One region of the Bradyrhizobium sp. WSM4873 genome, then DNA from elsewhere that is predicted to be linked to it. Evidence: predicted binding sites of a transcription regulator. Region 1 holds the regulator's gene; each other region holds the start of a gene.
What was found. The regulator LexA, encoded in region 1, represses DNA repair genes until DNA is damaged. The targets are predictions, from matches to a motif close to TGTTCNNNNTGTGTTCNG.

Region 1 (5,775 bases):
TTGAAGGCATTGGGCATCTGACGACTATCTGTCGTCGCGAAACCCGACGGGAACAATTTTGAAAAAATTGAGGAACCCGATCACTTTGTGCATTTTTGTACAGAGTTCCCGGAACGGAATACCGCCTTCCGGACTCTTAGAGTCCGCTGGGACTTCTACGGACGGATGCATCATCGTGTTGGGCAAGACCTACCTCACCAAGCAGGCCTCTCTTCTTCTTGAATTCGCCAGGACAACTTCAGATTCGGATCTTTCCGCCAAGCTTGTGAGCAAGGCCGCCGATCTGAAATCCCAGGCCGATCCGTTGCCCGACAAGGATAAGGGATCCAAGGCGCCCGACGTAACATCCGGGCAGGCAGGCAGCTGATCGATGCAGGCCGGTGATTTCGTGGCTTCGATGACCACTTTCCTGCCGATCTCTCACGTTCTTCGGATCATGCCGCGACGCGCTTGATCCCGGCTTCCGGAACGATGCGAAGCGGCGGGATGACTGCCCCCGTTTTTGCCTCTGCGCCCGCGCTCGGCTAGAAGACTTGCGGAACATTCGCCCGAACGTGCCGAGCAGGAGTTTTCGCCGTGGCCTTGATGCCGGTTTCCGACGCGCTCGCCGCGGTGCTGGCGGATGCAGAGCCACTGCCGGAAGAAATGATTTCGCTCGACGAGGCCTACCATCGCGTGCTCGCGCGTGACGTCGCGGCGCGGCGCACGCAGCCGCCGCAGGCGATGTCGGCGATGGACGGTTACGCGGTGCGGGCGGCCGACGCCGCGACGATCGATTCGGAGCTCACCGTCATCGGCGAAGTCGCGGCGGGCCGACCGTTCGCCGGGAGGGTCGGCGCCGGCGAGGCCGTACGGATCTTCACGGGCGGCGTCATTCCCGGTGGCGCGGATGCCGTCGTGATCCAGGAAGACACTGTTGTCGCCGGCAAACGTATCACGATCAAGGAAGCCGCGATCGCCGGACGGCACATCCGCCCAGCCGGTATCGATTTCCGCGAGGGCGACGTGCTCCTGCGCAAGGGAAGCCGTCTCACCGAGCGCGACCTCGCGCTCGCCGCCGGCATGAATCATCCGCACCTTGCCGTTTTCAGGCGTCCGAAAGTCGCGATTCTCGCCACGGGCGACGAGCTGGTGATGCCGGGCACCACGCCCGGCCACGGCCAGATCGTCTATTCCAACGGCTACGCCCTGCACGCGCTCGCCCGCAGCGAGGGCGCCGAGACCATCGACCTCGGTATTGCCGCCGACACGCTGGAGGCGACCACCGCCGGCATCCGCAGCGCCCGTGAGAGCGGCGCCGACGTCCTGATCACGACCGGCGGCGCATCGGTCGGCGACCACGATCTGGTCCAGCAGGCGCTGCGGGACGAAGGCATCGCGATAGCGTTCTGGAAGATCGCGATGCGGCCAGGCAAGCCGATGATGCACGGACGGCTCGGCGCAATGGGTGTGATCGGCCTGCCGGGCAATCCCGTGTCGTCCTATGTGTGCGCTTTCCTGTTCATGGTGCCGCTGATTCGCGCCCTGTCGGGCCGTTCGGTGATTCACCATCACCGTGAACGCGCCGTGCTCGGCCGCGACGTCGGCACCAACGACCAGCGCGAGGACTATCTGCGCGCGCATCTGGAGGAGCGTGACGATGGCACGCGCGTCGTTCTTCCCGTCAATCATCAGGACTCTTCGCTGCTTGCGAATCTCGCTGCAGCACAGGTACTTCTCGTGCGCGCACCGTTCGCGCCGAAGGCCGAAGCCGGCACGGCTTGCGAAGTGTTGCGGCTCCCCGTCTGAGCGTCCGGCAATGCGCGTTCCGCGAACTTTGCTCTGTTCACGGTAAATTAAGCAGTTGCGGAACATGTATCGAACATATAGTGTCCGTTCATGATTTGTTTCGAGCATGTAGCGGCTTATAGCCGAATTCAGCGTCTCGGAATCGGACGACATCAACCGGGGGACTTTGGTCGAGATGTTAACGCGCAAACAATACGAGCTTCTGCGGTTCATCAGTGAACGTCTGAAGGAAAGCGGCGTGCCGCCCTCCTTCGACGAGATGAAGGATGCGCTCGATCTGCGCTCGAAGTCGGGCATCCATCGCCTGATCACGGCGCTCGAGGAGCGTGGCTTCATCCGACGCCTGCCCAACCGCGCCCGTGCGATTGAAGTCATCAAGCTGCCGGAGCTCCAGGCAGCCGCAGGCAGCCGACGCGGCTTCACGCCGAGCGTCATCGAGGGCAATCTCGGCAAGGTGCGTGCGAGCTCCAGCCTGCCGGCTGACGAGGGCGAGCGTCCCGTGGCGGTGCCGGTGATGGGCCGCATCGCGGCCGGCACGCCGATCGAGGCGTTGCAGACCCGCAGCCATACTATCAGCGTACCGCCTGACATGCTCGGCTCCGGCGAGCATTACGCGCTCGAAGTGCGCGGCGATTCCATGGTCGAGGCCGGCATCCTCGACGGCGACATGGCGCTGATCCAGCGCAACGAGAGCGCCGATACCGGTGACATCGTGGTGGCGCTGATCGACGACGAGGAAGCGACGCTGAAGCGCTTCCGCCGTCGCGGCGCCTCGATCGCGCTCGAGCCCGCCAACGCAGCCTATGAGGTCCGCATCCTGCCGCCCAACCGGGTGAAGATTCAGGGCAAGCTGATCGGGCTTTACCGGAAGTACTGATACCGGAAGTGCTTCATACCTGAAGTGCTTGGCGCCTCGCGCGCTTCCGACCGGCATCGCCGGTCAGAGATTGGAGCGGATCATCGTCCGCTCCGGCTGGATAGTCGTTCTGGTTCTGCACAGACTATCCGGCCCCTCCTCCGGCGCTGGCTCCTCGCGACGCCCAGGAAACAGCACCGAAACAGCACCGCTTCAAATGGCACCGCGTCGCGGCTCGCGTGTTCGAGGAAACACCATCCAGCGATCAAGTTCGCCCGCCGCAGCCAAGCCGGCAATATTCGCGCATGCGCCTCCCGAATGCATCGCAACGGGCTTTGTTCCTATTGAATTCGGGAAAGATAATGTGATCGCGGCTTGCGGAAGCCAGCCGCAGATTTGCCCACAACCAAGCAGAGCTTTCGTGCTTCCACTCTGATAGAGGCCTGCGCCTCGATAAGAGACGCGGGTTGCTATCCCAGCATGAGGAGCACCCGATGTGTGACTACAGCCTACATGCCGTCGCGTCGCGCCCCGCCGAAGTCGGCGAGACGATCGTCACGACAAGCTTCCGCGGCACCTCGACGCGCGGCTTCGCCTCCGCAGCCGATCCGTCCGTTGCCGTCTGCCTGCTGCCGGGAACGGAGCTCGCCTTCGCCGACGACGTCCGCTACGACAATCGCTGGATCTGGACGCGCACCATCAATTCCCGCGTGGGCAAGTTCGGCAAAATCGATCCGCACGTTCCCGACCGCCATCACGACGCGATCGAATTCCCCGACGGCAAATATGTCCTGGTGACGCAGCTCGTCGAAGGCCAGCGGGCGACCGTGCTGCAACTGCCGGTGACTCAGTCGGTCACCGAGCGCGAGCACAAGGCGCAGATCATCGCCGACAGCAGGCAGCCTACCGTCACGCACCTGCCGATCGGCTGAAACAGCCGCCCTCCGGCTACGAGGTCGGAGGTCAGGATTGAATCGCCATCGCCGGCCGTGGCCGGCGAGATGGTGTAGTTTGCGCCCAGCGAATCCGAGCGGACGCACCGATCCACTGCGTTGCTCCGCACCATCAGATCAATCGTCGGCCTGCAAGTCCGTCTCCGCCGGCGTTGCGTCCTTGATGCGGGACGCGGTCGTCTTTGGCGCGAGGCTGCCGTCGAAATCACCCTCGCCGGCGCCGGCCGGCAACCAGGGGCGGCTCGTGCCTCTCGCCCTCACCGCCTGAACCGCAAAACCGTCGCCACGCTGCGCCAGCGCCAGCGCGCTCTGGCTGGCGAGCCGCCGCCGATCGACCACCATCGCGGCGCAATCGGGCGGCGCGGGACGTGTCGTCACCACCAGCACGGCCCGACTGCAATCGTCCGCGAGAGCGTCGACGCGGAGTGCCAGCGCGACCAGCCTCCCGTCGGCCAGTGGCGTCACGCAGCCGGATTCGTCACAGGACACGCCATCGGCCAGCGAGGCTCTGCCCGCATCGCGGGGATCGGCGTCGGCAGCGAGCCATTCCCTCAGCAGAAAGCTGTCCTTGTTCGTCCTGATCAGGTGCAGATATCCGTCCTTGCCCCGCACGGCGACGCTCGCGCCATCCCCGGCAATCAGGATGTCGGGCTGCCGCGCCGACAGTCCCCAGAGGATCGCTGCCAGCAGCACCAGGGCGCCGGACCAGCGTAGCGGCGTCCGCAACAAGCCCAGCACGATGATTCCCAGGCTCGCCACGATCAGCGGCGCGATTCCGAACGCCGGGATGCGGCCGACCGCGCCCGGCAAGGCCGCGACCCAGCGCGAGACCGCGACCATCCAGTCGATGCCGATCCCCATCAGCCACCAGAACACGCTGTCCAGCCCGAACGGAGCAGCAAGCAGCCCCAACAGTCCCGCCGGCATCACCAGCGCCGAGACCACCGGCATCGCGCCGAGATTGGCGAGCACGCCGAACGGCGTGACACGGTGGAAGTGGAAAGCGGCGTAGGGTGTGGTCGCAAGTCCCGCAATCAGCGAAGCCATGAACAGCATCGCGATCTCGCGGCCGCCCCACATCGCAATGCGCGCGGTCGCCGAATGGTCCGGCGAGGCAAACAAATTCGGCATGCCGATCTGCACCAGCGCCACCAGGCCGAGGGTTGCCGCAAACGACATCTGAAAACTCGGATGCACCAGCGCTTCCGGCGCGACCGCCAGCACGATCAGCGCAGCCACAGCAAGCGTGCGGAAGGTGATGGCGCGGCGATCGACCATCACCGCAATCAGCACCACCGCCGTCATGAAGAGCGATCTTTGCGTCGCGACCTCCGCGCCCGACAGCAGCAGGTAGAACGCAGCAGCGACCAGCGCGGCGGCGGCCGACCATTTCTTGATGGCGAAGCCCGCCGCCAGTCCCGGAATCAGAGCGAGCAGCGCGCGTACCGCGAAGAACACGACACCGGCAACGACGGCCATGTGATAACCGGAGATCGAGAGCACGTGGCCGAGGCCGGAGATGAACATGGCGTCGTTGACCGGCGTGGTGATCGCATCGCGCCGCCCGGTGAGCAGCGCGGTCGCGATCGCCCTGTTGTCACCGTCGAGCGTCGCGCGGATGCGGGCATCGATCGCATCGCGCAGGCCTTGCATGAAGGCCGCGTAACGCAGCCGCAAGCCGCCGGTCTCAGGCGGCGGCGCCACCGTGATTGCGCCCATTGCAAAACCGGAGGCGCCGATGCCCTGGAAGAACATGTCACGCGAAAAATCGTAGCTGCCGGGTCGCACCGGCGCGAGCGGCGGCATCAGCCGCGCCTTCAGCTGAACGAAGCTACCGACCTCCGGTGCGGTGCCTTTGCGGACCGACAGGCGCACGCGCTCGAGCCTGACGTCGCTGCGTTGCGCCTCCATCGCGGTGACGCGCAGCACGAAACGATCTGTCCGCTCGCGGATGTCACGAGCCTCGACGAAGCCCGACAACGACACCGAATAGAGCGACTTTGCCAGCACCGGGTGGGCGATGCGCGCCGTCTTCCAGGTCGCGACGGCAAAGCCGGCCGCGACCGCTGCGATCATGATGGCCGGGGCGAACAGCCGGCTCCGCCGCAACAGAGCCGCGCCAAGCAAGAGCGCGCTGGCGGTCGTTGCAACGACCCACAGCACCGGCTCGTGATCGGC
Region 2 (5,775 bases), on a different contig from region 1:
TCGGTGACACAGAATTCTGATAACAACAATCGATGGCCCTCCCGGACACGTCGGGTGTTTAGGTCGGTCCAAAGTGATTGATTTTCGGAATATACCGTAGGAGTTGGAGTGCGAGTTTCAATATCCGTAGAATTAAGGTCGGCAATCACCGGCCTGAACCCCAAATTATCATCTAAGTAGCTTGTAACGCTTTCAGGGCGTTCCTCGCGTGAGACGTCTCCACGAAAGTGAGCAACGCGGCGTTCCAGGTCGATCGACGACTCATCCATTGGTCCCTCCTCGGCGATGCAGACAACCTTGAATGTTTGCACACTCTGTGGTGGCATGTCTGCAGGTTAGAAGGGAGATGATTATGGGTAAATCGAGCTTCACGGGAAATCAGGTGGCCGCGATGGGGCCGGGTGCCACCGCTAACAACGTCACGATGATTCAGCTCTCGAAGGGGCAGATTGACCCGCAGGAGCTATCTAAACAATTGGGGATGCTCCGAATTGCGCTCAAGGGTGAAGCTTCGACCGCTGATCATGATGTGGCTATCGGTGGCGTTGCTGCTGCCGAAAAAGCGGCAGCGGAAGGTGATGGCTCAGCTGCGCTGCAGCATCTTAAAACGGCGGGGAATTGGGCACTCGCGATAGCCGAAAAGATTGGGGTAGGCCTCGCGGTCGCAGCCTTAAAGACTTCAATGGGACTGTAGCAGAGAAAGCGGCCCTCACTCCGCCGCCTCGCTCGCCGCGCGCCTCCGCTTCGGCTTCCGCGCCTTCGCCGGCACCGGCGCCAGAAACTTCCCCGTGTAGCTCCTTGGCGCCTTCGCGATGTCTTCCGGCGGGCCCCAGACGACGATCCCGCCGCCGTCGCCGCCTTCGGAGCCGAGGTCGATGACCCAGGCGGTCTTGATCAGTTCGAGGTTATGCTCGATGACGACGTCGTGGAAGTGCAGGCCGGTGGTCGGCTCGTCCAGGATGTAGAGCGTGCGGCCAGTGGCGCGCTTGGATAGCTCTTTCGCCAGCTTGACGCGCTGGGCTTCGCCGCCGGACAGGTCGTGGTCTGCTGGCCGACATGAATGTAGTCGAGGCCGGCGCGATGCAGCGTCTCGCGCACGCGCGCCTCCACCTTGACTAGGATTTCCACACGGTCCCCTCGGTCCAACCAAGATCGGCGAACTCGGTAGCCCGGAGCGGTGCTTCTCCCTCGGCGAAGAATTCGTCGGGCTGAGGCGGGGCAATGTGCGTTTCGGACAGCATCGCGTGGGCCTGTCCGCGATGATGAATTTGATGCTGGAACAGATGCATGAGTAGCCGGTCACGGCGTTCGGTCTGGACCCGCATGTCGCGGTTGATCCGCACAATGCCGTCGAGAAGCTCGGGCGTCAGCGCATCGCAGACGGCAATCAAGCGCTTGTCGATCGCAGCCTGCGCAGCCTTCAGCGCGGCAAGGGAGGGATGCGGCACTTCGTTCTTCCAAGCCGCCGGTCCCAGCCACCCGCCCTCCAGCGCATCGACATAGAAGAGGTCTATGACACGGATGTGGTTGAGCGTGCGCTGCAGGCTCGGAAAGAAGCCGGTTCGTGCGGCTTCGAAGTCGGCCTGAGACAGCGTCGCGCAAGCGGTGAGAAGCCGATGGTTCGCCCAGGGGCGAACGCACGATAGGTTTGCACAAGTCCTGCAGGCAAACGCGATCCTCCCTCAGACAAATGCTTCTGCTCATTCCAGGTGGGCTACTCCGCCGCCTCGCTCGCTGCGCGTCGCCGCTTCGGCTTCCGCGCCTTCGCCAGCACCGGCGCCAGGAACTTGCCCGTATAGCTCCGCGGCGCTTTCGCAATGTCCTCGGGCGGGCCCCAGGCGACGATTTCGCCGCCGCCGTCGCCGCCTTCGGGGCCGAGGTCGATGACCCAGTCGGCGGTCTTGATGACTTCGAGATTGTGCTCGATGACGACGACCGTGTTGCCCTGCGCGACCAGCTCGTGCAGCACCTCAAGCAGCTTCTTGACGTCGTGAAAATGCAGGCCGGTGGTCGGCTCGTCCAGGATGTAGAGCGTGCGGCCGGTAGCGCGCTTGGACAGCTCCTTTGCCAGCTTGACGCGCTGGGCTTCGCCGCCCGACAGGGTCGTGGCCTGCTGGCCGACATGGATGTAGTCGAGGCCGACGCGATGCAGCGTCTGGAACGTCTCGCGCACGCGCGGGACCGCCTTGAAGAACTCGGCGGCTTCCTCGACGGTCATGTCGAGCACATCGGCGATGCTCTTGCCCTTGAACAGCACCTCGAGCGTCTCGCGGTTGTAGCGCTTGCCCTTGCAGACGTCGCAGGTGACGTAGACGTCGGGCAAAAAGTGCATTTCGATCTTGATGACGCCGTCGCCCTGGCAGGCCTCGCAGCGGCCGCCCTTGACGTTGAAGGAGAAGCGGCCGGGCTCGTAGCCGCGCGCCTTCGATTCCGGCAGGCCTGCGAACCATTCGCGGATCGGCGTAAAGGCGCCGGTATAGGTCGCGGGGTTCGAACGTGGCGTGCGGCCGATCGGCGACTGGTCGATGTCGATGATCTTGTCGATGTGCTCGAGGCCCTCGATGCGGTCGTGCGGGGCGGCGCCCTCGCTGGCATTGTTCAGCTTGCGGGCGATCGCCTTGTAGAGCGTGTCGATCAGCAGCGTCGACTTGCCGCCGCCGGAGACGCCGGTGACGCAGGTGAACAGGCCGAGCGGAATTTCGGCCGTGACGTTCTTGAGATTATTGCCGCGCGCGTTGACCACTTTGATGGTGCGACGATGGTTCGGCGGGCGCCGCTCCGGCACCTCGACCTCGAGCTCGCCCGTGAGATATTTGCCGGTGAGCGAGTTGGGGTTGCGCATGATCTCGGCGGGCGTGCCTTCGGCGATGATGTTGCCGCCATGCATGCCGGCGCCGGGGCCGATGTCGAGCACGTGGTCGGCGAGCAGGATCGCGTCCTCGTCATGCTCGACCACGATCACGGTGTTGCCGAGGTCACGAAGTCTCTTGAGGGTGTCGAGCAGGCGCGCATTGTCGCGCTGGTGCAAGCCGATCGAGGGCTCGTCGAGCACATAGAGCACGCCTGTTAGCCCCGAGCCGATCTGCGAGGCCAGGCGGATGCGCTGGCTCTCGCCGCCGGAGAGCGTGCCGGAGGAGCGGGAGAGCGTGAGGTAGTTGAGGCCGACGTCGAGCAGGAAGGTGAGGCGCTCGCGGATCTCCTTGAGGATGCGGCCGGCGATCTCGTTCTGCTGGGTGTTCAGCGCCTCCGGGACGGTCTCGAACCACGCGCCGGCGCCTTTCACGGACATCTCTGAGATGTCGCCGATATGCTTGCCGCCGATCTTGACGCAGAGCGCCTCGGGCTTGAGCCGAAAGCCGTGGCACGCCTCGCAGGGCACGTCGTGGAAATACTTCGCAAGCTCCTCGCGCGCCCACTCGCTCTCGGTCTCGCGATAGCGGCGGTTGATGTTGGTGATGACTCCCTCGAACGGCTTCTTGGTGTCGTAGGAGCGGACGCCGTCCTCGTAGGAGAACTTGATCTCGTCCTCGCCGGAGCCATGCAGGATCGCGTTCTGCGTCTTCTTCGGCAGATCCTTCCATTTGGTGGTCAGCGTGAACTTGTAGTGCTTGCCGAGCGCAGTCAGCGTCTGAATGTAATAGGGCGACGAGGACTTGGCCCAGGGCGCGATCGCGCCCTTGCCGATGGCGAGCTCCTTGTCGGGAATGACGAGGTCTTCGTCAACATGCTGCTCGACGCCGAGGCCGCCGCAGGCGGGGCAGGCACCATAGGGATTGTTGAACGAGAACAGGCGGGGCTCGATCTCGGGGATGGTGAAGCCGGACACCGGGCAGGCGAACTTTTCCGAGAACAGCATGCGCTCGGGTCCGCTCTTGTCGTGGATCTTTGCGGTCTTCTTTTTCTCTTCCGCGGGTGCTGTCGCAGCCGGCGCATCGGCGAATTCGATGACGGCGAGGCCCTCGGCAAGCTTCAGCGCGGTCTCGAAGCTTTCGGCGAGGCGCTGGCCGATGTCGGCGCGCACCACGATGCGGTCGACGACGACGTCGATGTCATGCGGGAATTTCTTGTCGAGCACAGGGGCTTCCGCGAGCTCGTGGAAGACGCCGTCGATCTTGACGCGCTGAAAGCCCTTCTTGAGCCATTCGGCGAGCTCTTTGCGGTACTCGCCCTTGCGGCCGCGCACGACCGGCGCGAGCAGATAGAGCCGCGAGCCCTCCGGCAGCGCCAGCACGCGATCGACCATCTGCGAGACGGTCTGGCTCTCGATCGGCAGGCCGGTGGCGGGCGAATAGGGCACGCCGACGCGCGCCCACAGCAGGCGCATGTAGTCGTAAATTTCGGTTACCGTGCCGACAGTGGAGCGCGGGTTCTTCGACGTCGTCTTCTGCTCGATCGAGATCGCCGGCGACAGGCCGTCGATCTGGTCGACGTCGGGCTTCTGCATCATCTCCAGGAACTGGCGGGCATAGGCCGACAGCGATTCGACGTAGCGGCGCTGGCCCTCGGCGTAGATGGTGTCGAAGGCGAGCGAGGACTTGCCGGAGCCTGACAGCCCCGTGAACACCACCAGCTTGTCGCGGGGAATCTCGACGTCGACGTTCTTGAGGTTGTGCTCGCGCGCGCCACGGATCGTAATTGCGCGCAGGTTTGATCCCACGTTCTGTTGTTGGCGCTTCGCCTTGATCACTTCATCCATCCTGGTGGTCCTCAGGGAATCCAAAAGCGCGCGATCGCGCCAACTGAATAGGCGCGCTTCGCCCGGAACCGGGATCGGCGCCGATGGGGTTGTGAGCGAACGTAGGAAGAACGAGGACAGATTTCCAGTGGGACTTGCGAATCGTCAACCGATTGTTGGCGCGCTGGCGGCATCTGGCAGGAGCAGGGCCTTGCGGAACTGCGCAGGAGCGGCCGGTCAAACAGAAAGGCCGGCGCAAGGCCGGCCTTTCGTAACGCGGATGGCGTTGGAGCTAAGTACTGAACTCAGTACTTAGCGACCACCGGGCCACCGAAGGTGTAGTTCAGGCGGACCGTGGCCATATCCACGTCCTGCTTGATGCTGTCGGTGCGGGTGTTAACGCCGAGGAAGGTGAAGGTGTCGGTGTGCTTGCCCATGAACAGGTGGTTGTATTCGACGCTGACCGACCAATTCGGAGCGAAGCCGAATTCGATGCCGGTGCCGACGGCGCCGCCCCAACGCGTTTCGTTCGCGGTGTCGATCGTAACGCCAGCGAAAGAGCCGCTGTACTTGTTGTGAGTGACGGCCGCGCCGCCCTTCACGTACCAGAGCACGTTGTTCCAGGCATAACCCACCTGGCCGGTGAAGAGGCCGAGGGCGTCGATCTTGGTATTGTTCACCAGCGGGCTGAGCGCGGCGGGCGAGCTAACGTTCGACCCCTTCAGATCAGCCCAATCGCCCTGGGCTTCGAGTCCGAACACCCAGTTGGTGGACTGCCAGCGATAGCCGATCTGGCCACCGACGAGCGCGCCGGTCGCATTATGGCAACCCTCGGCTGTGACGGGAATTGCGGCTACGCCAACCGCGGTGAGATCCCAGCAATTGTGGCTTGAGCCGCCACCGGCGTTTGCACCGATGTAGAAGCCGGTCCAGTTGTAGACCGAAGCCATGGCCACCGGGGCCTTGGTGTAGGGGCGCGCCGCGAGATCAGCGGCCGAAGCCGGGGCAGCGAGAGCGAACAAACAGGCCGAAGCCAACAAAACCTTTTTCATTTTAAACTAATCCCAGTCCCAGTTTTTGATTGTGCCTTCCACGATAGG
Region 3 (4,747 bases), on a different contig from region 1:
GGAACGACGCTACGAGGTTGCCGTTGCGGTTGTTGACGCTCATGGCCACGATGCCTTTGCCGCCCCGGCCGGTGGTGCGGTACTCGTAGGACGAGGTCCGCTTGCCGTAGCCGTTGACAGAGACGGTCAGCACGACCTGCTCCTGCGCCGACATCTCGATGTAGCGCTCCTGGGCGAGCTGGAAGCTGCCGGAGGTCTCCTCGGCCTCGGCGTCCGCCGCCGGCTCCTCGGCCGCAGCTTCGCCGGCGACCGCACGACGCATCTTCAGGTACGCCGAGCGCTCGTCGGACGTCGTCTCGACGTGGCGCAGGATCGCCAGCGAGATCACCTTGTCGCCCTCGGCAAGCGCAATGCCGCGCACGCCCATCGAGGTGCGCCCGGTGAACACGCGCACGTCGGTGACGGGGAAGCGGATGCACTGGCCGCCGGCGCCGGTCAAAAGCACGTCGTCATGCTCGGTGCAGATCTGCACGTCGACGATCGCTTCGTTGTCGTCGAGCTTCATCGCGATGATGCCGGAGCGGCGGACATCGACGAAGTCGGACAGCTTGTTGCGCCGGACGTTACCGCCGGTCGTGGCGAACATCACGTCGAGATTGCCCCAAGTGGACTCGTCCTCCGGCAGCGGCATGATGGTGGTGATGCGCTCGCCCTGCTCCAGCGGCAGGATGTTGATCAGCGCCTTGCCGCGCGCATTCGGCGCGGCCATCGGCAGGCGCCAGACCTTGATCTTGTAGACCTGGCCGCGCGACGAGAAGAACAGCATCGGCGTATGCGTGGACGCCACGAACAGCCGGCTGACGAAATCCTCGTCGCGGGTCTGCATGCCGGCGCGGCCCTTGCCGCCGCGGCGCTGCGCCCGGTAGGCCGACAGCGGCACGCGCTTGACGTAACCGGCGTGGGAGACGGTGACGACCATGTCCTCGCGCTGGATCAGGTCCTCGTCCTCGACCTCGCCTTCCTGCTCGATGATGACGGTGCGGCGCGGGGTCGCGAACTCGGCCTTCACTTCGGCGAGCTCGGACTTGATGATTTCAAGCACGCGGTCGCGCGAGCGCAGGATGTCGAGATAGTCGGCGATCTCGCCGGCGAGCTTGTCGAGCTCCTCGCGGATTTCGTCGCGGCCGAGTGCGGTGAGGCGTTGCAGGCGCAAATCGAGAATGGCCCTCGCCTGCTCCATCGACAGCCGGATCGTGCCGTTCTCGCTGATGCGGTGGCGCGGATCGTCGATCAGCGTCAGCATGTCCTCGACGTCCCGGGCGGGCCAATCGCGCGACATCAGGGTGTCGCGCGCGGTGGTCGGGTCGGGCGAGGTCCGGATGACGCGGATCATCTCGTCGATATTGGCGACCGCGATCGCCAGACCGACCAGGATATGGGCGCGATCGCGGGCCTTGGCGAGCAGGAACTTGGTGCGCCGCGTGACGACGCGCTCGCGGAAGTCGACGAAGATCGCCAGCAGGTCCTTCAGATGCATGATCCGCGGACGGCCGCTGTCGAGCGCCACCATGTTGACGCCGAAGCTCGTCTGCAGCGGCGTGAACCTGTAGAGCTGATTGAGCACCACATCCGGCACCGCGTCGCGCTTCAATTCGATGACGACGCGGTAGCCGTCGCGGTCGGATTCATCGCGCAGGTCGCCGATCCCCTCGATCTTCTTTTCCTTGACCAGCTCGGCGATGCGCTCGACCATCGTCGCCTTGTTCACCTGGTAGGGAATCTCGGTGATGATGATCGCCTCGCGCTCCTTGCGGATGGTCTCGATCGCGACCTTGCCGCGCATCATGACCGAGCCGCGTCCGAGGTGATAGGCGGCGCGGATGCCCTGCCGTCCGAGAATGACGCCGCCGGTCGGGAAATCCGGTCCCGGCACGATGTTGATGAGCTCGTCGATGGTGAGCGCGGGGTTGTCGATCAGCGCGACGCAGGCGTCGATGACCTCGCCGAGATTGTGCGGCGGGATGTTGGTCGCCATGCCGACGGCGATGCCGCCGGCGCCGTTGACGAGGAGGTTCGGGAACTTGGCCGGCAAGACCGACGGTTCGGTCTCGTTGTTGTCGTAGTTCGGCTGGAAATCGACCGTGTCCTTGTCGATGTCGGCCAGCAGAGCCAGCGCCGCCTTCGTCAATCGAGCTTCGGTGTAACGATAGGCCGCCGGGGGATCGCCGTCGACCGAGCCGAAATTGCCCTGGCCATCGATCAGCGGCACGCGCATGGAGAAGTCCTGCGCCATCCGGACCATGGCGTCGTAGATCGACTGGTCGCCATGCGGATGATATTTACCGATGACGTCACCGACCACGCGGGCGGACTTGACGTACTTCTTGTCCGGCGTGTGCCCCTGCTCGTTCATCGAGTACAGGATGCGGCGATGCACCGGCTTCAGACCGTCGCGGGCGTCAGGCAGCGCCCGCGCCACGATCACACTCATGGCGTAGTCGAGATAGGACTTCTTCATCTCCTCGAAGATGGAGACGGGGCGAATATCCGAGGGTTGCGCCGGCTGGTCGCCGGGCTTGTCGTCGTCGTCAGCCAAGGGGAAATCCGGTGAGGTTTTATCTGGGAATCATATAGCGCATCGAGCCTCTGATAACCACCCTCGCGGGGTTCTTGGAAGCGCTTTTTCCGCCTATTTTTCCAACAACTTAAGCCCTTGCGAGCGATGTCTCGGACGGCCCCCGCATCGGCCTTGCAAAATCGCCCGCTGCGCGCGGAAAACCGCGCGACGGGCTTGCCCCGTCAGCGCGTTTGCCAAAGCCGCAATCCGAGCTCACCCCAAACATGAAGCGGGCCCGGAAACCCCGAGCCCGTCCTGCCGATTAGTGGGATTTTCTGACACGAGATGAGAAGCGCCGCTCATCCGGCCGGCGCCTCCGCATCGAGACGCCGCGTTCTCAGAACGCGGTCGCTCAGAACGGGATATCGTCGTCCATGTCGCTGTTGCGGCCACCGCCGCCAGCGGCAACGGGGCGCCGCGGCGCGCTGCTGACCGGACCGGAGGACCCGAAATCGCCACCCGGCTCGTCGCCGAAGCTGCCGCCTCCGCCACCGCCGCTACGACCGTCCAGCATCGTCAGGGTCGAGTTGAAGCCCTGCAGCACGACTTCGGTCGAGTACTTTTCGACACCGCTCTGGTCGGTCCATTTGCGGGTCTGGAGCGCACCCTCGACGTAAATCTTGGCGCCCTTCTTCAGATACTGTTCGGCGACCTTGCAGAGCCCTTCATTGAAGATCACGACGCGGTGCCACTCGGTCTTTTCCTTGCGCTCGCCGGTTGCCTTGTCGCGCCACGTCTCCGAGGTGGCGACGCTCAGATTGGCGATCGGACGCCCGTCCTGGGTGCGGCGGATTTCAGGATCCTTGCCGAGATTTCCAACCAGAATGACCTTGTTGACGCTTCCCGCCATCTCCGCTCTCCGCTCCGAATGCCATTGAATTCAAGAAGGCCGGTCCGCTCCCCGCGTTCCGCCGTGCCTGTTGAGGCGACCCTATACGCTCGCCGAACGCTTGCGGACGCCGATCAGTCCGTCACCCCTCCGGTTATCCCCACATATAGCATCGACCTCCGGCTCGTTCCAGATTTGTTCTTGGCGAACGACAGCACTGAAGGTGTGAGATCGATCGGCCGATGTGCTGCGGGAAGGCACGGGTAGATTGGAACCTTTGTAGGTTCCCTGAAACGGGAGAAAGAACTTAACATTCAGCAGGTTATGGGTACTCGCACTGCCCCGTTCTTGTTGCATTTCGGAGACGGACTCTGCCGCTCCGCAGAGTTACCGTTGCCTCGGACTTAGTTCATATGGGCCCTCGCGCCTGATCAGCCGCTTCGGGGACATAAGAAGCGGACGAACCTGGGGAGACTGGCAATGAATAAGCTTCTTATTGGTGCAATAGGTGCAGTGGCGATGGGCCTGTCGGCTCCCGCAAGCGCGGCGGATCTGGCTGCGCGTCCCTATACCAAGGCCCCCGCGCCGGCGATTGCCACCATCTACGATTGGAGCGGCTTCTACATCGGCATCAACGGCGGCGGGGGCTCGAGCCGCAATTGCTGGAGTTTCCTGGATGCGACCGGCGCGGTGACCGGGGTCCCAGGTGCTCTGGCCAGCGAAGGCTGTCACAATGCGACGGGGGGCACCGTCGGTGGCCAGATCGGCTATCGGTGGCAATCCACCAATTGGGTGTTCGGCCTTGAAGGCCAAGGCAACTGGGCCGACTTCCGGGGCGACAACGTGAGCACCCTCTTCCCTGGCACCGCTCTGGTGACGGGTGATCGCAACCGTTCTCGCATCGACGCTTTCGGCCTCATCACCGGGCAAGTCGGTTACGCCTGGAATAACGTGCTGTTCTACGTGAAGGGCGGCGCCGCCGTCGTCGGCGACAAGTACGACGTCTACGCTGCTGCGGGCACGCCCGGCGCGGGCACCCTGTTGGCTTCCGCCCGTGAAACTCGCTGGGGTGGCACGGTCGGGGCCGGTCTGGAGTTCGGCTTCGCACCAAACTGGTCGCTGGGCCTCGAGTACGACCACATCTTCCTCGGCAATCGCACGATCGGCTTCACAACGCCCGCGGGTGCGGTCTTCGGCAGTGACCGGATCGGCCAGGACGTCGACATGGGACTCGTCCGCTTGAACTATCGCTGGGGCGGTCCGGTCATCGCAAAGTACTGATCGAACTGACATTCATCAATCAAGGCCGGCCTCGTGCCGGCCTTTTTTGTTGCTGGTCCCATGGAGGACCATAGGTCAGT
Region 4 (5,775 bases), on a different contig from region 1:
GGCAACGGTCCCTATGACGACTTCATCCAGATCGACGCGCCGATCAACAAGGGTAATTCCGGCGGCCCGGCCTTCGACATGAACGGCAACGTGATCGGTGTAAACACTGCGATTTTCTCGCCCTCCGGCGGCTCGGTCGGCATCGGCTTCGACATTCCGGCCTCGACCGCAAAGCTCGTCGTCGCTCAGTTGAAGGACAAGGGCGCGGTCACACGCGGCTGGCTCGGCGTGCAGGTGCAGCCGGTGACGTCGGATATCGCCGACAGCCTCGGCCTCAAGGAGGCGCGCGGCGCGATCGTCGACAATCCGCAGGACGGCAGCCCCGCGGCGAAGGCGGGCATCGAGGCGGGCGACGTCATCACCGCGGTCAATGGCACCGCGATCAAGGATTCCCGCGATCTCGCCCGCACCATCGCCACCCTGGCGCCGGGCACGTCCGTGAAGCTCGATGTCGTCCACAAGGGCGACAGCAAGACGGTGACACTGGCGCTCGGCGAGTTGCCGAACGAGCGGCAAGCTAGAGCCGACGAGAGCAAGTCGCAGCCAGATGCCGGCATGCCGCCGCGTCTCGGGCTCAGCCTGGCTCCGGCCGGCGACGTGCAGGGCGCCGGCCAGAAGGGCGTCGTAGTCACTGAAGTCGATCCGCAAGGTCCGGCCGCACAGCGCGGCATCCAGACCGGCGACGTCATCCTCAATGTGGGCGGCAAGGCCGTCGCCAACATCGGCGATGTCCGCTCGGAGCTGGCGCAAGCGAAATCGTCCGGCAAGCGCAGTGTGCTGCTGCAGGTCAGAAGCGCGCAGGCGACCCGGTTCGTGGCGGTGCCGCTCGCATAAGTCGAAGGTCGATCGGCGTAAATCCAAAAGGCGGCCCCCGGGCCGCCTTTCTTGTTCGCCTTCAGGATTCCGAATGCCGGCCGATAACATTCTCGTTAACGGCAGGGAGGATGACCCGGTTCGTCCGAAAAAGCCGTGTTCGCTCATCACAATTGCGGATCTCGTCTGGACTCGGCGGCAATGAAGCCGCCGACGATTGCAAGCGTGGAACTTCGAATTTGCTGCCGCTGAGCTGGGCCGGCCGGCAATTCGTATTGATCGGTGCCGACATGGATCGATTGAAGCTCTCGCTAAGGACTGCGCTGCTCGTGGCGCCATTCGTACTGTGGGGTGGAAACGCTCTCGGGCGTGACGACGGCCGTTACGCGGACTCTCCCCTCAAGCCATGGTTCGACGGCCTTCGCAGCCATCTCGGCCCGTGCTGCTCGGATGCGGATGGGTTTGCCGTCGCCGATCCCGACTGGGACTCGCACAATGGACATTATCGCGTACGGCTCGACGGCGAGTGGGTCGAGGTACCGGACGAAGCCGTGATCACCGAGCCGAACCGGGCCGGCCGCACTATGGTGTGGCCGGTGAAGACCGCGTTCGGCGTTTCGATCCGCTGCTTCATGCCGGGCAGCATGATCTGACGGAGGTCAGCGCGACCGTTTGGAGGATTTGCGCTTCGACGTTTTCTTCGAGCTCTTCTTCGAAGTCTTCTTGGACGTTTTCCGAGCTGTCTTCTTTGACGTTTTCTTGGACGTCTTCCGCTTCGCGGCTTTCTTTGGGACCTTCTTGCCCTTCTTGCGCGCTTTCGACAGGCCGATCGCGATTGCCTGCTTGCGGCTCTTCACGCGTCCGCCTCGACCGCCCGGTCCGCTTTTGGCGGTACCCTTCTTGTAGCGCTTCATCTCGCTTTCGACATCGCTGCCGGCGCTGCGCGAGTAGCGGCGCTTCTTTGCCTTGCGTGCCATGCATGTTCTCCCTTGGCCGGGGAAAACCATCCGAGACAGGCATAGTTCCGAAAGCGCGCGCGAACGTCGGGGATACGCGACCCAGCCTAGAACGAATCCGCCAGCTCGATCTCGGCTTCCAGCACCTGAATGCGCCGCGCTGCCTCGCTGGAGGACAGATCCCGGGCATATTGCGCGGGTTGATACGCCTCTTCGCTCAGCCGTTTCAGCCGCAGGCCCTGCGCCCGCGTCATCTGCTCGGTGAGGAAAGCCTTGGCGGTGAGGGAAGTCTTGTCGGTCAGGAAAGTCTTGTCGGTCAGGAAAGTCTTGGCGTCGTATTTACCTTGAACCTGCATGTCGCTTCTCCCTTCTGAAATCGTGACTTGACTATATGTTCTTATTTTGTTCTAACAAGCCATGGACAACAGAATTAATGAAATTCGACGTAAAATCAGCGCCTTGAGGCTGGAAATGGCCGATATCGAGGTGTCCGTCCGCGAACTCGTCGAGCGCGATCGTGACTGCACAGAGAAGGCCCTGGCGCAGATGGATCTGCGCCGGAAAATCAATCTGCTGATCGGCGAATGGAAGGCTGCAGGTGGCGGCGATGTCCTGCCGAATGTCCGCGACAGGATGCGCCTTCGTTCCGCGAAGACATCAGGTAGTCCTCTGCGCGTGGTTGCGCGCCGCTGAAAGCTTTGGGAGCGCACGGTGGAGGAAGACCCGGATGCGTACCGGATTCTGAAGCTGCGCGCCGAGATTCTCGAACTGGGCTCCGCCATCCGGCAGCTGCAACGCGAGGGGCTCGACGACGCCGCGGCCCAGCTCTTGATCGCGCGCAAGCGTGCACGACTCGATCATCTGGTGAAATCAGATCTCGGAGCGCGCCTTAAAGTCACTGAGGGCCGACGCAGCTAAGCGAGTTCGTCACGTCAAGACAGGTAGATCAGGGCGCCTTCGGCGTGCCGTCCCAGCAATAGAACGCCCGAGATCAAGAGCCCGAGGCCGGCCGGCAGATAATAGAACGAGCCACCCAAGGCGATCAGCCACGCGCCCCCGATCGCGATGATGATGCTGCAGATGAGCATGATTGCGCCGAGCAGCGGCGCCGCCCAGCGCGAGAGCAATGACCGAACGTTTGCCATTCGCCACCTCGATGGAATGCGGTTCAAACGATCTTCTCGGCGAACGTTCCTGTGGCTGACACAACCTGCCGCACATCCGCGTGAAGCACGCAATCGCGCGGAACGGAAGTCGGCTCGGCTGATTGACCGGGCTCCTCTCACGTCAACGGAGTGTTCCATGGAGCTTCAGGGTAAGACGATCGCGATTTTGGCCACGCACGGCTTTGAACAATCGGAACTGGAAGTGCCGCGCGACCGCTTGAAACAGGCGGGCGCGACGGTCCACGTCGTCTCGCTTGCACCCGGCGAGATCAAGGGCTGGGACAAAAAGGATTGGGGTCGGGCCGTGAAGGTGGACAGGACCCTCGACCAGGTTTCCGGCAGCGACTACGACGCGGTCGTTCTGCCGGGCGGGCAGATCAATCCGGACCTCCTGCGGGTCGAGCCGAAGGCGCTGAGCTTCGTCAAGGACATCTTCAACGCGAAGAAGATCGTTGCGGCTGTCTGCCATGCGCCTTGGCTCCTGATTGAAACAGGCATCGCCAAGGGCCGCAAGCTGACCTCATACAAATCGATCAAGACCGATGTCATCAATGCCGGCGCGGCATGGGAAGACTCGGAAGTGGTTGTTGACCAGGGCGTCATCACCTCGCGCAACCCCGGAGATCTCGAAGCCTTCAGCGCCAAAATCATCGAAGAGATCAAGGAAGGTCGGCACCTTCAACGCAGCGCGGCGTGAAGTCAGCGGCTCCCGGAGGGAAAAGCCCCGCGCGGCCGCGGGGCTTTTGTCTGACATCTCGGCGGGGATTTACTTGGTGTTGCTCATGCCGGCCTTGTTGTTCGTCATGGTGCCGCCCTGGTCGGAGCCGGGGCCTGAGCCGCCCTGACCGGAGGGGTCAGCACCCTTGGAGGACTTGGTGTTGGCGCCCGTGGTGGTCTGCGACGACGACATCGAGGATCCGTGTTTCGCCTTGTGCGACTTGGCCTGCACGGCGAACGGTGCGGCGGCCAGGCCGGTTGCCAACATCACGGCAAGAGCGAGCTTGGTAGTCTTCATGTTCGGGAACTCCCTGAGTTGAATTGACGCAGGCAGCCAACTGCCATTCGTCGCAGGAGTTCCGAACAAAGAAGTTCCGGTAAATCCCGCATAGTTCAAGTTTGCTTGTCCTCTGCGAGGATGAATACGACGCCGGTCAGTGTCGCGCCGATCGCGAACGTCGTCACCAATGTGAGGGCGAACACGACCACGGCCTGCCTTCCGCCATGACTCAGCAAATTGGCGACGCCGGGATTGGACAGCACGAGCAAGAGGCTGAAAGCGAGCCCGAGGGCTGCGCCCATCATGGCGTGCGTCATCAGCTTGATGAGCCCGCTGGGAGAGATCAGGTCCGACGACTTCTTCGCGCGCATGGAACTCTATCCCAATCTGGCATGCAACGCCTGCGTCGCTCGCCGGTTCCACCCGCATGAAGGAATTGTCATCGTCCGCTTCATCCGACGTTCATGCCGGGCCTGCAAGAATGACCGCGCAACACGGGAACATTCGATATGGGTAAGGTGGTCTTTCTCTATCGCTCTCTGGCTTATCGTAACGCCGCTGCGGACATCCTCCGCAAGGCGCGGAAGCTGCCCCGCGGCGCGGAGCGAAGCGCGGCGTGCCGCTATGCCAAGGCGCTGCGCGATCTCGCCCAAACGGAAGCATGGCTCGAAGGACGGGTCGCGCGCGAACCGCAAACGACGCAGCGCAGGAAGAGTGCGGCCTCCGGCTAACCGGACGCGCGCTGCAATTCGGCAGAGCTGGCGGCTTCGAAGTTGCCGGGCGCGGTGGTCGCGGCAGTCTTGCGGACCAACGGTACCTCGAGCCGGCACAACAGACCCTCGGCCCGCCAATCGAATCGCGCCTGCCCGCCAAGCTGGGACTCGACGCTCGCAAGCAGGCTCCGCGTACCAAAGCCGCGGGATTTCGGCGTCATGACAAGCGGGCCGCCGGATTCCTCCCAGGTCAGCGTGAGCAGCTCGTCCGCGACCTGCCAGCCGATCGCGAGCCGTCCCGTCCGCGTCGAGAGCGCGCCATACTTCGCCGAGTTGGTGAAAAGCTCATGCAGCGCCAGCGCCAGCGTCTGGGCGGTTGCCGGCAGCAACTGAACTTCGGACCCCGCCAATTTGATCTGGCCCCCGAGGGAATAGGGCGCAAGCTCCTCGTCGATCAGCTTCGAGAGTTCGGCGCCCTGCCAGCTCGATAGCGACAGGATCGTATGCACGCGCGCCAGTGCATTGATGCGTCCTTCGACGGCGCTGACATAGGCTTTGACCTCGTCGGCGCGGGTGAGGCGCACGATCGATTGCGCCAGCGCCAGCGCATTCTTGGCGCGATGATCGACTTCCCGCGCCAGGAGAGTCTGCCGTTCCTCGGCGCGCTTGCGTTCGGTGATGTCCACCGTCACGCCGCTGACGCGCATGACCCGACCGCTATCGTCAACCGTGGCGGCGGCCGTGCCGACACACCAGCGCACATCGCCGTCGGGCCGCACGATGCGGAACTCCGTTTCATAGGAGCGTGTGCCCTTGTTGAATTCGGCAATCGCCTTGCGCAATTGATCGACGTCATCCGGATGCAACAGCGCCTGAACGTTGGCCGGATTCACCTCGAAGCTCTCCGGGCCAACACCAAAGATGCGGTATTGTCCCTCGTCCCACATCCAGTCGCCGGTGATCCAGTCCCAATCCCAGGAGCCCATCTTGCCGGCGGCGATTGCCATGCTGCGCCGCTCTTCGCTCTCGCGCAGCTTTGCAGTGGAATTCTCCAGCTCGGCGGTTCGTGCGCGCACGCGGTCCTCGAGATCCTGGTTCAGTCGTTCGAGTTCGCGCGTCTTGCGATAGAG

Region 2: the regulator LexA is predicted to act here: its motif matches at 4,792-4,809, upstream of uvrA (excinuclease ABC subunit UvrA).
Region 3: the regulator LexA is predicted to act here: its motif matches at 3,572-3,589, upstream of AC0L21_RS33045 (single-stranded DNA-binding protein).
Region 4: the regulator LexA is predicted to act here: its motif matches at 2,162-2,179, upstream of AC0L21_RS29420 (DUF3072 domain-containing protein).

What each region holds. Positions count from the first base shown of each region.
Region 1 is NZ_JBVVPS010000003.1:325,720-331,494, reverse strand. Features, by position in the region: gene AC0L21_RS08230 (HAD family hydrolase) at 1-21, shown strand, start outside; gene AC0L21_RS08225 (hypothetical protein) at 176-367, shown strand; gene AC0L21_RS08220 (molybdopterin molybdotransferase MoeA) at 577-1,788, shown strand; gene lexA (transcriptional repressor LexA) at 1,964-2,665, shown strand; gene AC0L21_RS08210 (hypothetical protein) at 3,139-3,576, shown strand; gene AC0L21_RS08205 (ComEC/Rec2 family competence protein) at 3,715-5,775, opposite strand, start outside.
Region 2 is NZ_JBVVPS010000039.1:48,071-53,845, forward strand. Features, by position in the region: gene AC0L21_RS33010 (hypothetical protein) at 1-269, opposite strand, end outside; gene AC0L21_RS33015 (hypothetical protein) at 353-694, shown strand; partial or broken gene AC0L21_RS33020 (ATP-binding cassette domain-containing protein) at 710-1,113, opposite strand; partial or broken gene AC0L21_RS33025 (DinB family protein) at 1,116-1,669, opposite strand; gene uvrA (excinuclease ABC subunit UvrA) at 1,715-4,696, opposite strand; gene AC0L21_RS33035 (outer membrane protein) at 4,981-5,727, opposite strand.
Region 3 is NZ_JBVVPS010000039.1:53,948-58,694, reverse strand. Features, by position in the region: gene gyrA (DNA gyrase subunit A) at 1-2,536, opposite strand, end outside; gene AC0L21_RS33045 (single-stranded DNA-binding protein) at 2,910-3,407, opposite strand; gene AC0L21_RS33040 (outer membrane protein) at 3,867-4,667, shown strand.
Region 4 is NZ_JBVVPS010000029.1:15,785-21,559, forward strand. Features, by position in the region: gene AC0L21_RS29405 (Do family serine endopeptidase) at 1-834, shown strand, start outside; gene AC0L21_RS29410 (hypothetical protein) at 1,104-1,466, shown strand; gene AC0L21_RS29415 (DUF6496 domain-containing protein) at 1,473-1,790, opposite strand; gene AC0L21_RS29420 (DUF3072 domain-containing protein) at 1,877-2,125, opposite strand; gene AC0L21_RS29425 (hypothetical protein) at 2,241-2,462, shown strand; gene AC0L21_RS29430 (hypothetical protein) at 2,481-2,687, shown strand; gene AC0L21_RS29435 (hypothetical protein) at 2,702-2,857, opposite strand; gene AC0L21_RS29440 (type 1 glutamine amidotransferase domain-containing protein) at 3,072-3,632, shown strand; gene AC0L21_RS29445 (hypothetical protein) at 3,702-3,950, opposite strand; gene AC0L21_RS29450 (hypothetical protein) at 4,046-4,303, opposite strand; gene AC0L21_RS29455 (hypothetical protein) at 4,442-4,663, shown strand; gene AC0L21_RS29460 (HWE histidine kinase domain-containing protein) at 4,660-5,775, opposite strand, start outside.